Regions from separate parts of the Arthrobacter sp. TJ-263 genome, predicted to be linked through region 2. Evidence: predicted binding sites of a transcription regulator. Region 2 holds the regulator's gene; each other region holds the start of a gene.

What was found. The regulator LexA, encoded in region 2, represses DNA repair genes until DNA is damaged. The targets are predictions, from matches to a motif close to TCGAACANNTGTTCGA.
Region 1: a site for LexA is predicted at 1,557-1,572, ahead of AC4D2F_RS13440 (HNH endonuclease signature motif containing protein). Genes of this name have one in related genera too.
Region 3: a site for LexA is predicted at 1,545-1,560, ahead of AC4D2F_RS07400 (HNH endonuclease signature motif containing protein). Genes of this name have one in related genera too.
Region 4: a site for LexA is predicted at 1,134-1,149, ahead of AC4D2F_RS06895 (HNH endonuclease signature motif containing protein). Genes of this name have one in related genera too.

What each region holds. Positions count from the first base shown of each region.
Region 1 is NZ_JBZCNE010000002.1:628,107-631,318, forward strand. Features, by position in the region: gene AC4D2F_RS13430 (M10 family metallopeptidase domain-containing protein) at 1-600, shown strand, start outside; gene AC4D2F_RS13435 (heme-degrading domain-containing protein) at 745-1,290, shown strand; gene AC4D2F_RS13440 (HNH endonuclease signature motif containing protein) at 1,750-3,212, shown strand, end outside.
Region 2 is NZ_JBZCNE010000002.1:43,319-46,530, reverse strand. Features, by position in the region: gene AC4D2F_RS10850 (ATP-dependent DNA helicase) at 1-1,006, shown strand, start outside; gene lexA (transcriptional repressor LexA) at 1,074-1,790, opposite strand; gene AC4D2F_RS10840 (LysM peptidoglycan-binding domain-containing protein) at 2,171-2,641, shown strand; gene AC4D2F_RS10835 (histidinol-phosphate transaminase) at 2,726-3,212, shown strand, end outside.
Region 3 is NZ_JBZCNE010000001.1:1,554,958-1,558,169, reverse strand. Features, by position in the region: gene AC4D2F_RS07400 (HNH endonuclease signature motif containing protein) at 1-1,532, opposite strand, end outside; gene AC4D2F_RS07395 (DUF6510 family protein) at 1,655-1,960, opposite strand; gene AC4D2F_RS07390 (FAD-binding oxidoreductase) at 1,973-2,689, opposite strand; gene AC4D2F_RS07385 (sulfite oxidase-like oxidoreductase) at 2,686-3,212, opposite strand, start outside.
Region 4 is NZ_JBZCNE010000001.1:1,455,355-1,458,566, reverse strand. Features, by position in the region: gene AC4D2F_RS06905 (UDP-N-acetylmuramate dehydrogenase) at 1-327, shown strand, start outside; gene AC4D2F_RS06900 (hypothetical protein) at 549-977, opposite strand; gene AC4D2F_RS06895 (HNH endonuclease signature motif containing protein) at 1,161-2,882, shown strand; gene asd (aspartate-semialdehyde dehydrogenase) at 3,089-3,212, opposite strand, start outside.

The DNA of each region.
Region 1 (3,212 bases), 580 kb from region 2:
ACGGCGTTCACGCTGATGGACTCGCCCGTCGAGGAGCAGGAGTGGGTGGCCTACGACCCCTGCCGTCCCGTGCACTACGTCGTCCGGCCCGACAACGCCCCGGCCGGGTCGGAGGGACTCATCCAGGAGGCCGTCGCCGCGGTGTCCGCCGCCACGGGCCTGCAGTTCGTCGACGACGGCACCACCACCGAGGCACCCAGCGAAGAGCGCGACCTCTACCAGCCGGAGCTGTACGGGAAGACCTGGGTGCCGGTGCTGATCACGTGGACCAGCCCTGAGGAGATCCCGGGACTCGCCGGGGACATCGCGGGGCTCGGCGGCAGCGACTACGCCCAGGCGCCGGGGCAGCCGCTGGTCTACGTGGGCGGGCAGGTGCAGCTCGATGCGCCCGACGCCGCCATATCCCTCGGATACCCGGACGGACGCGCGTATCTGAGGGCGACGATCATGCACGAGCTCGCGCACGTCGTCGGACTCGACCACGTGCACGACCCCGACGAGCTGATGTACACGGAGAATGTCGGGCAGGCCTCGTTCGGCGAGGGCGACCTCGCAGGGCTCGCTCTCCTCGGCGCAGGGCCTTGCGCGCCGGGACTCTGACGCGGCCCGGGCGCCTACATCGTCGCCGCGGTGTGTTCGACGGCGGCAGGAGGCACATTCGGGCCCCGCACCGCACCGCGAAGAAAATTCCTAAACAACAGAGGAAAAGTCCGCCATATCCCGCCGACGACGTAAATTAAGGAGATGAGCAATGACGCCCTCCCGACAGCCGTCCTACCGTTCGATCCCGACGGCGGCAGCGAACAGTCTGCCGAGGCGCTCGAGGCGCTGATCGCCACGGTCGAGAGGGAAGTCGACGAACTCCAATTCACCCGCTTCACGAACGACGACGCCGTTGCTCTGGGGCAGCTGATCGTCCAGTTGGGTGCGGGTCGCAACCTGCCGATCGCGGTCTGCATCCGACGGCCGGACCACATCCTGTTCCGGGCCGCACTCGACGGGACCACGCCCGACAACGACTACTGGCTCGACGCGAAGAGCCGCACCGCCGAACGATACCGCGTTCCCTCCCTGCTGGTCGGCCTCCGGGGGCGCCGCAATGGTGGGCGGGTGGAGGACGATCCCCTGTTCGACACGACGACGTTCGCCGCGCACGGCGGCTCCTTCCCGCTGTACATCCAGGGTGTCGGCCCGGTCGCCACGGTGACGGTCTCCGGCCTGCCACAGCTGGAGGACCACCGGCTCGTCGTCGAGGCGCTCCGGACCTTCCACGCCGCCGCCGGCCTGTAGGCACCGGACCGACGCCGCTGCGGGTTTCGCATCACGCGGGCGGAATGATCCGCTGGGGCTCCTTCAAGGGCACTGTCAGGATTTCGGAGAAGCGGACGACGGCGGGGCGCCTCCGAGTGCGCCCGCAGGCTTGACGGCGACTCGAGGGCGCCGATGTGCGGAGTTGCGGTTCTGTGGAACAGGTGGCCGCTGGGATTCCACACCGGCCACCTATGTGGATAAGTGCAGGTGACTCTTCCTCCACACTCGCGCCCCCACCGCGCTATTAGTACGCACGTTCTATAAAATTGGGGTATGACCACCGCACCTGTCGAGGACCTCACCGCACCTCCGGATCTCCTGGACGTGGCATGCACAGCGCTTGCCGAATGCGCCCGCGGTATCGGCCAGGTAGGTGGCACCCGGTCGCGGCAGGACGCCATGGACATCCTTCTGAGGATCGAGCACGCCTCGAGGATCGTGGACCACCTGCAGATCCTCGCCGCCCGTCTCGCCGAGGATCATCATCTTGCTGACGGTGACGACGAGCGACAGGGCGGCGGTTCACTCCTTGCGCGGGCCGAGCAATCGGTCAGCGGGAACGTCCTCACTGGTCCTGCCACCGAAACCTCGCCTGCATCGCCCGGCAACGGATTCAGGAACTGCACGGACTTCCTCCGTGCCACGCTGGGCATCAGCCGGGCAGAAGCGAAGCGCCGGCTGTGCCTCGCAGACGTCCTACTCCCCCGTACCTCGCCGACCGGGGCACCTGTTCCTGCCCGGCTCGCAACGCTGGGCGCCGCGGTGACCTCGGGCCGCATCAGCGGGCGGGCAGCGACGGTCGTCGCTCAAGCATTACAGCGGGTGGAGTCCTTCGCCACACCTCAGCACCTCGAGTCGATGGAGCACCACCTGACACGGCAGGCGATGGAGGCCGACGAAGACATCCTGCGGGTACTGGCACGTCGGTGGGAAGGCGTCCTCGATCAGGACGGGCAGGAGCCGACGGATAAGGTGCTGCGTGCGCGGCAAGGCGTCTTCGTCCGAGGGCGGCGCCATGGACTGCATTTCGTCGAGATCGGGGCGACGGATGAGCAGTTCGAGCTACTCGCGACTGTCATGAATTCAGCAGCGAATCCGCGTGGCCCATCGGGACGGACGGATGCGGCTGCGCCGGGCGGCGGACCGGGGTCTTCGGGGCCCTCGAGGACTTCGGACGTCCGAGGAGTACCGTGCACTCGACACACGGGGGCACACGCCTCTCATGATCGGCATTCACAGGATGACCGGGACGCGGACGAGAGCCGAGCGGGTGTCGTTGATCCACCGATGGCAACGAGGGCTCAGGCCCTCCTGGATGGACTCGTAGCCGCCTGTAGGGTCGCACTGAGCACTGCAGCGCTTCCTTCGACCGGCGGCCACCGACCGCAGATCATGGTGACCATCGATCACAGGGACCTCATCGGCGCCTCGCACCGGGCGGGGTATGCGGTTTTCTCCGGGCAGATGAGTGCAGGCAGCATCAGGAAACTGGCGTGCGATGCCGACATCATCCCGCTGGTGCTGGGCGGCAAGGGCCAGGTACTCGACATCGGACGGGCGCAACGGCTGTTTCCCCCGCATCTTCGGCGAGCGCTCGTTGCGAGGGACAAGGGCTGCGCCTTCCCTGACTGCTCCATCCCGGCCAGCTGGTGCGAAGCACACCACCTGAAGCCTTGGTCCAGGGGCGGCACGACGAGCATCGACAACGGCGTCCTGTTGTGTTCACGCCATCACCACGTCATCCATCAGGGTGCATGGACTGTTCAGTCCCGACAGGGCATTCCGTGGTTCACTGCCCCGCGGACGCTCGGCCCTCCGCGAAGCACCCGACGGAACAGGTACTGGCAGGCCGGGCAATCCGTCGACGAGGCACTGGTCGAGGATGCCTCCGAGCTGACCCC
Region 2 (3,212 bases):
GACGGACGGCAAGTCCGAAGCCGACGTCGACGGCGGCCGGCAGGTCGCCCGCTCACGCACCACGCTGGTCTTCGAGCTCGCCGAGCGGATCCTCGCGGCGTCGGACCTCAACGAGGTCGTGTGGGCGTCGCGTCCCAGCAGCTTCACGCCGGGCTCCGGCTACACGCAACCCGACGAGACCGCGCCCGCGACGCTGAACGTCGCGCCGCTGTCCGTCGCCGGACGGCTGCGGGAGGGACTGTTCGAGGACCACACCGTGATCCTGACCTCCGCGACCCTCGCGATCGGTTCCGAGTTCGGTCCCGTCGCGGGGTCGCTGGGACTCAGCGGTCCCGGTGCGCCCGCCTGGACCGGCGTCGACGTCGGGAGCCCCTTCGACTATTCACGCCAGGGCGTGCTCTACGTGGCGAAGGACCTGCCGAAGCCCGAGCGCGGAACCTCCGGTGCGCAACTGGAAGAGCTCCTGGGACTCCTCACCGCGTCCCGAGGGGGTGCGCTGGGACTGTTCTCGTCCAAGCGGGCCGCCGAGGAGGCGGCGGAGGCACTGCGTCCGAAGGTCGACTTCGAGATCCTGTGCCAGGGGGAGTCCTCGCTCAACGCGCTGGTCACGCAGTTCGCGGACGAGCCGGACACCTGCCTGTTCGGCACCATGTCCCTCTGGCAGGGCGTCGACGTGCCGGGGTCCTCGTGCCGGCTGGTCGTGATCGACCGCATTCCGTTCCCGCGGCCGGACGATCCCCTGATGACCGCCCGCACGCGGGCGGTGGCCCGGAACGGGGGCAACGGCTTCATGAGCGTGTCCGCCACGCACGCGGCCGTCCGGCTCGCGCAGGGCGCGGGACGCCTGATCAGGGCGGCGGAGGACAGGGGCGTGGTCGCCGTCCTCGACAGCCGACTCGCCAACGCCCGGTACGGCGGCTTCCTCCGGGCAGCCCTCCCGCCCTTCTGGGCTACGACGGACCGCGCGACCGTCACCGGGATCCTGGAGCGGCTCTCAGGGCGCTGAGGCGTCCCTCCGGCCGCGACACGACAGCTTCGACACGACAGCTGCGACACGACGGTCGCCGCGAACGCTACAGCGCGCGCATCACCGAGACGACCTTGCCCATGATGCTGGCATGGTCACCCAGGATGGGCTCGTAGCGGGTGTTCTGCGGCAGGAGCCACGTATGGCCGTCCCGCTGCCGGAAAGTCTTCACGGTGGCCTCCTCGTCGAGCAGCGCCGCGACGATGTCGCCGTTCTGCGCGCTCTGCTGCCGGCGCACCACGACCCAGTCGCCGTCGCAGATGGCGGCGTCCACCATGGAGTCGCCCGAGACCCTGAGCATGAAGAGATCACCGTGGCCGACGAGCTGGCGGGGCAGGGGCATGACGTCCTCCACCACCTGGTCCGCGAGGATCGGTCCGCCGGCGGCGATGCGCCCCACGAGCGGCACGAGGGCGGTGTCGACGGCGATCCGGTGCTCGGTGGCGGGTTTCCCGTCCGGGGACGGACCGGCCTGGGCGCCGGACGTGTCCGGGGCCAGGGTCAGGGGGAGCAGGACCTCCATGGCGCGCGGGCGCTTTGGGTCCCTGCGCACGTAGCCCAGCCGCTCGAGCTGCGACAGCTGGTGGGTCACGCTGGACAGGCTCGCGAGGCCCACGGTGTCGCCGATCTCCCGCATGGACGGCGGGTACCCCTTGTCGGCGATCGACCGCTGGATCGTCTCGAGGATCGTCAGCTGCCGGGCGGTCAGCCCCTTGGACACGGAGCGGCCGCGCGGCCTGCCCCGGCCCGCGGAGATGGGCACGGCGTCTGCCGGAACGTCGGCAGTGTTCGATTCCTGCCGGGCTGCCGCTGGTGATTCCGCCACTGTTGCGCCTTTCGCCTGGGATCGCTGATCCCGTCGTCGCCGCCGGTCGGCTTCCGTGGTCCGGAAACCGTTTTGTCAGAGGCGGCTGGTTGTGTGAGATGCATCGACCACGGAACGGCCCTCGGAGAGCAGCATCCGTCGACGATGTCCTGATCTCTTCACGCTAGGACAGTCGAGGGCACTTTTCAAACATATGTTCGACCGAGTCTCGACACGGGTCGATCGTAGATGCTAGAAATAGGCAGATGCTTATTAGAACGTGTGTTCGAACCCGGTGCTTCGCCCGGTCAGGGCATTCGAAGGAAAGAGGAACGGCAATGGTTACACCCGTACTGCATGGCAGCTCGCTGTGGACGCCCGCTCGCCCCGACAGCCACCTCAGGCTCGTCCCCACGCCTGAATCGCCCGCGTCCCCCACCGCCTCCCCGACCTCGAGCTTCATGGCGCCGTCCCGTCCCTCCACGCAGCGCAGTGCGGACCGCCCCCTGACGCTCACGCGGCGAGGGCGCCTGCTCCTGGTCGGCCTGCCCATCGCCCTGGGCGTCGCGGCCCTGATCCTCCTCGCGGCGTTCCTGACCTCCCACGCCCAGGCGGGGGAGTCGGCACCCACGGCCACGGTCACGGTCGAGGTGAGTGTCGTCACCGGGGAGACGCTGTGGGATCTCGCCGTGCGCCACGCGCCGGAGCGTGATCCCCGGGACGTCGTCGCCGAGATCGTCGAACTCAACGACCTGCCCAGCTCCGTGGTGCAGGCAGGGCAGAGCATCGCGGTACCGGCCGCGGGGTGAGCGGCTCCCGCTTCCCGCTTCCCGCCAGCGCGCCGGACCATGGGCCGTTCCTGCAGGAACTGCCGCGTCCCTTAAACTGAAGCAGTGCCCTCCTCCGTTGAAGCCCTAGCCAACCTCCCCCTGCGCGACGACCTCGTCGGGCTGCACCCGTACGGCGCGCCGCAGTTGGATGTCCCGATCCTGCTCAACGTCAACGAGAACACGTACGGCGTGCCGGCAGATGTGCACGCGGCCATCGTGGAGGCGGTCGCGAAGGCCACCACAGGCCTCAACCGGTACCCCGACCGCGAATTCTCCGACCTGCGGAAGAACCTCGCCGACTATCTGGGGCACGGCCTCACCCCCGATCAGTTGTGGGCTGCCAACGGGTCCAACGAGGTGCTCCAGCAGGTCCTTCAGGCCTTCGGCGGACCCGGGCGCACCGCCATCGGTTTCCCGCCCACCTACTCGATGTACCCCCTGCTCGCGAGCGGGACCGGTACGCGCTACGTCACCGCCGCCCGCGGCGCCGCCTACTCCATGACGCCGGAGGACACCGCCCACGCCGTTCGCGCATCGGGCGCGAACATCG
Region 3 (3,212 bases), on a different contig from region 2:
TGAGCCGGCGGGGTGAACCACGGGATGCCACCACGCGATTCGACGGTCCACGGGTCCTCATGGATGACGTGGTGGTGACGCGAGCACAGCAGCACCCCGTTGTCGACGCTGGTCACGCCACCCTGCGACCACGGTGTCAGGTGGTGTGCCTCACACCAGCTGGCCGGAATGGAGCAGTCCGGGAACGCGCACCCCTTGTCCCGGGCGACGAGCGCTCGCCGGAGATGTGGTGGGAACAGGCGTTGCGCACGTCCCACGTCGAGCACCTGCCCGTCGCCGCCCAGGACCAACGGCATGATGTCCGCGTCACAGGCCAGCCTCCTGATGGTCCGCGCATCGACCTGTCCGGAGAAGACGGCATCGCCGGCCCGGTCGGTCTCGCCGATCAGGTCCTGGTAGTCGATGGTCACCATCACCTGCGGACGATGCCCACCCGTTGCGGGCAGGCCGCCGGTCGACAAGGCGATACTGCAGGCCGAGACCAGACCGTCGAGGAGTTGCTGCGCCCGGGTCGGATCACCGCGGTCGATCGACGGCTCCTGCGAAGCGGGTGCTGACCCGGGAGCCGACTCGCGTGCTGACCCGGGTGCTTCCCGGTCTGTCACCTCCGGTACTACGCCGCCGACCGGGTGTTCGGCATGCCCCGAGGATCCTCTCGGGTTGGCGGCTGCATTCATGACGGTTGCGAGCTGTTCGAACTGCTCGTCCGTGGCGCCGATCTCCAGGACCTGCAATCCATGGCGTCGTCCCTTGAGGAAGACGCCCTGACGCGCCCGAAGCACCTTCTCCGTGGGTTCCTGCCCGTCCTGGTCCAGCACTGATTCCCAGCGGCGCGCCAGGACGCGGAGGATGTCCTCGTCGGACTCGACCGCCTGCCGGGTGAGGTGCTGCTCCATCGACGCAAGCTGATCCGGCGTCGCGAAGGACTGCACCCGCTCGATCGCCTGCGCCACGACGGTGGCGGCACGCGCGCTGATGACGAAGGAGTTCACGGCTTCCCCCAGCACTTCCAGCCGGGGAGGGAGCGGGTTCCCGGTGGGTGACAAGCTCGGCAGCACGACCGCCGCCAGATGCAGACGACGTCTCGCCTCGGTACGGCTGATGCCCAGCGTCTCCCGGAGGAAATCCGCACAGTTCCTGAACCCATGACCGGCATCACCGGCCGAGCTGGACGAGCTGGATGAGCTGGACGAGCTGGATGAACTGGCCGAGCTGGATGAACCGGCCGAGCTGGATGACGTGGCCCCAGGGTCCTGCGCCACCGACGCAGCTTCTGCAGGACCGGATGCGCCGGGGCCGCCGCCCTGTGCCGAGAAGAGGCCATGGTGATCCGCCACCCGGGCGGCGAGGACCTGCAGGTGATCGACGACCTTCGACACCTGCTCCACATCGACGACGAACCGGAGGGCGTCCTGCCGTGACAGGAGGTGGTGGTACTGGGCCAGGCCGAGCGCACAGTCGCTGAGGACGGTACGAGCCTCCTCCAGGGAGGATCCCGGCCGGGAGGAGCGGGTGATCGATGTGATGGCCATGACTCGATATTATCGAACGGGTGTTCGAATAATCGAGGCGGGGGTGCCATTGTGGAGGGGTAGTGGGACCCTGACCTTCATCGGACTCCGCACGGTGCACACCGGGGTACGGGTGGTGATCGCTACGTGATGCGTCGTGCCTCTCGGTCCGTGTCGATCACCAGGTGACGGACGCCGTCGAGGGTGAGGATCTGACGATCGCCCTGGTCCGTGAGACAGAGCAGCACCGCCCTGCACGTAGGGCAGCGCAGCACCATGCCGGGCGCATTCGTGTAGAGCAGCGCAGCGGCCAGCGGGCCGGACGAGCCACAGCCCGCGCACATACACTCCGCGCTCGTGAGGTCGGAGACGAACTGGTCGAGCGCCCCGGCGAGGGCGTTGCCGTCGAGGTGGTCCTGGTCGGGGTGGTACTGCTCCGTGCTGTCCATGGCAGTCCTTTCCTAGCCGCCGTACCGCTCCGTGCGGATGCGGCCGGCGTCGTGCCCGTCCTCGACGAGCCACGCGGCGACGGCCTCGACGAAGCCCGTCGAGCCGCAGATGTAGACGGCCGGAGCCTCGTCCGGCGGAAAGCAGGACGCCGTGACGGCGTCGTGCGTGAGGCGGCCGGCCGCCCGGCCGTCGGGTGCCTCGCGTGAGTAGGCGATGTCGATCGTCACCTGCGGATCCTCCTGCCCGAGCACGGCGAGCTCACCCCGGTAGAAGACATGGTCGGGGCTGCGCACCGAGTAGAGCAGTCGCGCCGGTGCGATCGCCCGGGCCTCGGCGTGCGAGCGGAGCATCGCCATGAGCGGGACGACGCCCGAGCCTCCGGCGATCAGCTGCAGCGGACCGCCGAGGTCCGGCGTCCAGGTGAACCAGCCGCCCACCGGGCCGCGGACCTCCAGCCGGTCGCCCACCGACAGGACGCCGACGAGGAAGGGAGAGACCTCGCCGTCGTCGAGCTCCTCGACCGTCAGTTCCAGCTCGCGGGGCGGCACCCAAGCCGCCACGGAGTACGAGCGCGCCGCCTGGTAGCCGTCCTCGGCGGTGAGCCGCAGGTCCACGTGCTGGCCGGGCACGCCGGTGACGACGTCGGGGAAGCGGAGCCTCACGGTCCGCGCGCGGACGGTCTCGGGGCGGACCGCGCTGACCTCGACGTCCTGCCACGTCCGCCTCACCAGTAGCGTTCCTCGCGCCACGGGTCCCCGTACATGTTGTAGCCGTTGCTCTCCCAGAAACCGGGCAGGTCCTGGTCCATCAGGCGTATCCCGCTGACCCACTTGGCGCTCTTCCAGAAGTACAGGTGCGGGACCAGCAGCCTCGCGGGGCCGCCGTGGGCGGGCGGGAGGGGCTCGCCGTCGAACTCATGGACGATCCATGCCTTGCCGTCGAGGAGGTCGTCCAGCGGGACGTTCGTCGTGTAGCCGCCGTAGGAGTGCACCATCGCGTACTCGGCCTCGGACTCCACGTCCTCGAACAGGGTGTCGAGGGAGACGCCACGCCAGCTGGTGCCGAGCTTCGACCAGCGCGTCACGCAGTGGATGTCGGTGGTGATGTCCTCCTGGGGGAGTGCCTGCAGCTGCTCCCACGTCCACTGGTGCATCGTGCGCGGACCTTCGGCGATCTGCAGGGTCCAGTCGGCGAGGACGACGTGGGGCGTGGGACCCGCGGACAGCACGGGGAAACCATCGGTGAGGTACT
Region 4 (3,212 bases), on a different contig from region 2:
ATCGTGCCGCAGGATGTCGCGGACCGGCTGCCGGCCGATGCTCCCCGCTACCCGTCGGGTGAGAACGGCCACGTGAAGCTCAGCGCCGCCTGGCTCATCGAGCATGCAGGGTTCTCCAAGGGATTCGGTCTCGCGGACGATGACGGGTTCGCCGCTGGCGGCGGGCGGGCCGCGCTGTCGACGAAGCACACACTCGCCCTCACCAACAGGGGCGGCGGCTCGGCGTCGGACCTGCTGTCCGTCGCCCGCCTCGTGAGGGACGGGGTGGAGCGGGCCTTCGGGATCCGGCTGGAGCCCGAGCCGTTGCTCATCAACTGCGCCCTGTAGCGTGCCCGCCGTCGGCTGCCCGCTTGCTGCTTGTCGGCCGCGCACCCTCTGCGTCCCGCCCGCCAGGTGGTAGGCGGCGCGTCTGCCGACAGGCAGTCGGCCCTCCAGCCTGGTCAGGCCGCGCGCCGGGCGAATCGGCCGCTGGCCCGGTTCGCGTGGGCCGACGGTCCGGCCTGTGGCTCGGTGCCCGGCCGAGTCGGCCGCCTGATCACCGGGTTCCCTCAGCGTGCGGGGGATCGGCGCGCCTGTTCGGCGGCGGCGCGGGTGAGGACGACGTCCTGCCAGCTGTCCTCGCGCTGCACGAGCTGCCGTGAACAGAGCCACTGCGCAAGGCGTGAGGCGACGCTGATCTGAGCGAGCCGATCGTGGAAGTCCGGGAGGAGCTGGGGCGCAGCGAGGAAGTCGGGCAGCGCGTGCAGCAGCTCGCGCGCTCCCATGACCTGGACGTAGGGGTCCTCGGTGCCGAACTGGCGTTCCAGCGCGAGTAGTTCCTGGTCGGTGTCGGTCAGCCTGGTCGCAGCGACGTGTTCGAGGTAGGCGCGGAGGTGGACCTGGATCCGCTCGTATCGCAGCAGGCTCTCGGGGTGCCGCGTATGGCCGCTGGCCGCGAAGAAGCGCCGGAGGACGATGTCTGCGTTCACGGGGTCCATGCGCCCATCCTGCCTGTGGCCTCCGACCTTTTCGTGCGGCTCCCGGCGGTACCGGATCCCCTGGCAGGGGTCCGTGCTCGGCCGGTGATGGGCGCGAGGAGATGTGGACGAGGCGACGCTGACCTGTCCTCCACAATCACCGTCCGCCCTCGGAAATAGTACGTGCGTTCGATAAAATCAGGTATGGCTGTCGCACCGCTGGAGAATCCCCAAGACTCCGAACTCTCCCTCGGATTCGTGCACGCCGCGCTCGTGCAGGTGGCTGATTCATTGACGGCTCAGGGCCGGATGCTGTCACGGAGCGAGGCGCTGCGGACGCTGGTCGACGTCGAGGACATCTCGCGGGTCGTCGATTTCCTCCAGGTCTTCGCCGCGGGACTGGCGGAGGAGACGGATCTGGCGTCGGGTGACAAGCCTCGTGAAGTCGGTTCCCTCCAGACACGGGCGGAAGAGTCCCTCCGAACGTCCGAACCAGTCGGTGCGGCCGGGGTGAGGGCTTCCGGCGGGAGTGCGGCCGCCAGTGCCGGCGGGAACCGGTTCCGGAACTGCGCGGACTACCTGCGGGCCAGGCTGGGTATCAGCCGCGCTGAGGCGAAGCGCAGGCTGGACCTGGCTCATCGCGTGCTGCCCGGTGTCGCTCCCTCGGGTGCGCCCCTCGAGCCGCAGTCGGCGGCCGTGAGTGCCGCGTTCGCCTCGGGCACCCTGAGCGGAAGGGCAGCGACGCTCATCTGTTCAGCAGTGGAACGGGCCGGCTGCCTCGCTGCACCCGAGCAGCTGGCGTCGATGGAACGTCATCTCACCAGTCAGGCACTGGAATCCGATGAGGATGTTCTGCGTGTCCTCGCCCGTCGCTGGGAGACCGTGCTGGACCAGGACGGTCAGGAGCCCACGGAGAAGGTTCTGCGGGCCCGTCAGGGCGTGTTCTTCAGGGGGCGGCGCAACGGACTGCGCATCCTCGAGATCGGGGCCACCGACGAGCAGTTCGAGCATCTGGTCACGGCCATGACCACCGCCACGAACCCCCGGAGTCCCAAGGCCGACCGCGCCGCGGACGCTTCCCAGTGCGTGAACGGTGCCGGAGCCGTGACGGACGGTGCAGGCGATCCGATCATGCCGTCGAAGGGACCGGGAAGTCCTACACGGGCGCAGAGCCTGCTCGACGGGCTGGTGGGTGCATGCCGCATCGCCCTGTCCACGTCCCTCCTGCCGGCAACCGGTGGCCACAGGCCCCAGGTCATGGTGACCATCGACTACCGCGACCTCCTCGACGAGCTCCGCAACACCCGCAGCCGGGACACCAGCAGTCACGACAGCAGCAGTCGGGATACGGCACGTCGAACCGGTGGTTCGACCGCCGGTCGACCTGCCGGTCGAACCACCGGTCGGGATACCTCGGGTGATGCCCGCACCGCCGGCTCGAGGGGCGGAAGCGGGACCGGGCGTGCCGTTTTCGCCGAGCAGCTAAGTGCCAGCACCATCCGGCGGATCGCCTGCGACGCGGACCTCGTTCCCCTGGTACTCGGTGGCGAGGGGCAGATCCTCGACATCGGCCGCGCGGGTAGGCTCTTCCCGCCACACGTGCGTAGAGCCCTCATCGCCCGGGACCGCGGCTGCGCGTTCCCGGACTGCACTGTTCCAGCCACGTGGTGCGAGGCCCACCACATGACGCCCTGGGCCTCCGGGGGTACCACCGGCATCGCCAACGGAGTCCTGCTGTGTGCACACCACCACCACACCATCCATGACGGCCTCTGGACGGTCGCATCGCACAACGGCATACCCTGGTTCACCCCACCGCCACATCTCGGTCGACCCGGAACCACCGCGCGGCGCAACAGGTACTGGCATGCCGAGCCCGGGTTGCCGGGTGGCGCCGGGGGCGCGGTTTCGACTGGACAGCAGTAGGGAAAGCAGTGGAAGGAGCGGCCGCTTCGAACGATCGGTGGAGTGTCATGTCCACCGAGGCGACCGGGACACCACCGACAGCTCTCGCCGTCCGACATCGGCAGATCGCCGCCGAATCCCCAGCAACGCGCATCCAACCGGTTCTTCAGCTCGCCGTCAGATCACCCGGACAACACCCACGGGTCACCGGCGCGTGGAAAGACGCCTCAGAGATTCCCGGTGGCGATCATCAGCATCCGGCGGAGCGGCTCGGCAGCTCCCCACAGCAGCTGGTCTCCCACCGTGAAGGCGCTGATGTACTCCGGGCCCATCTCGAGCTTACGGATCCGG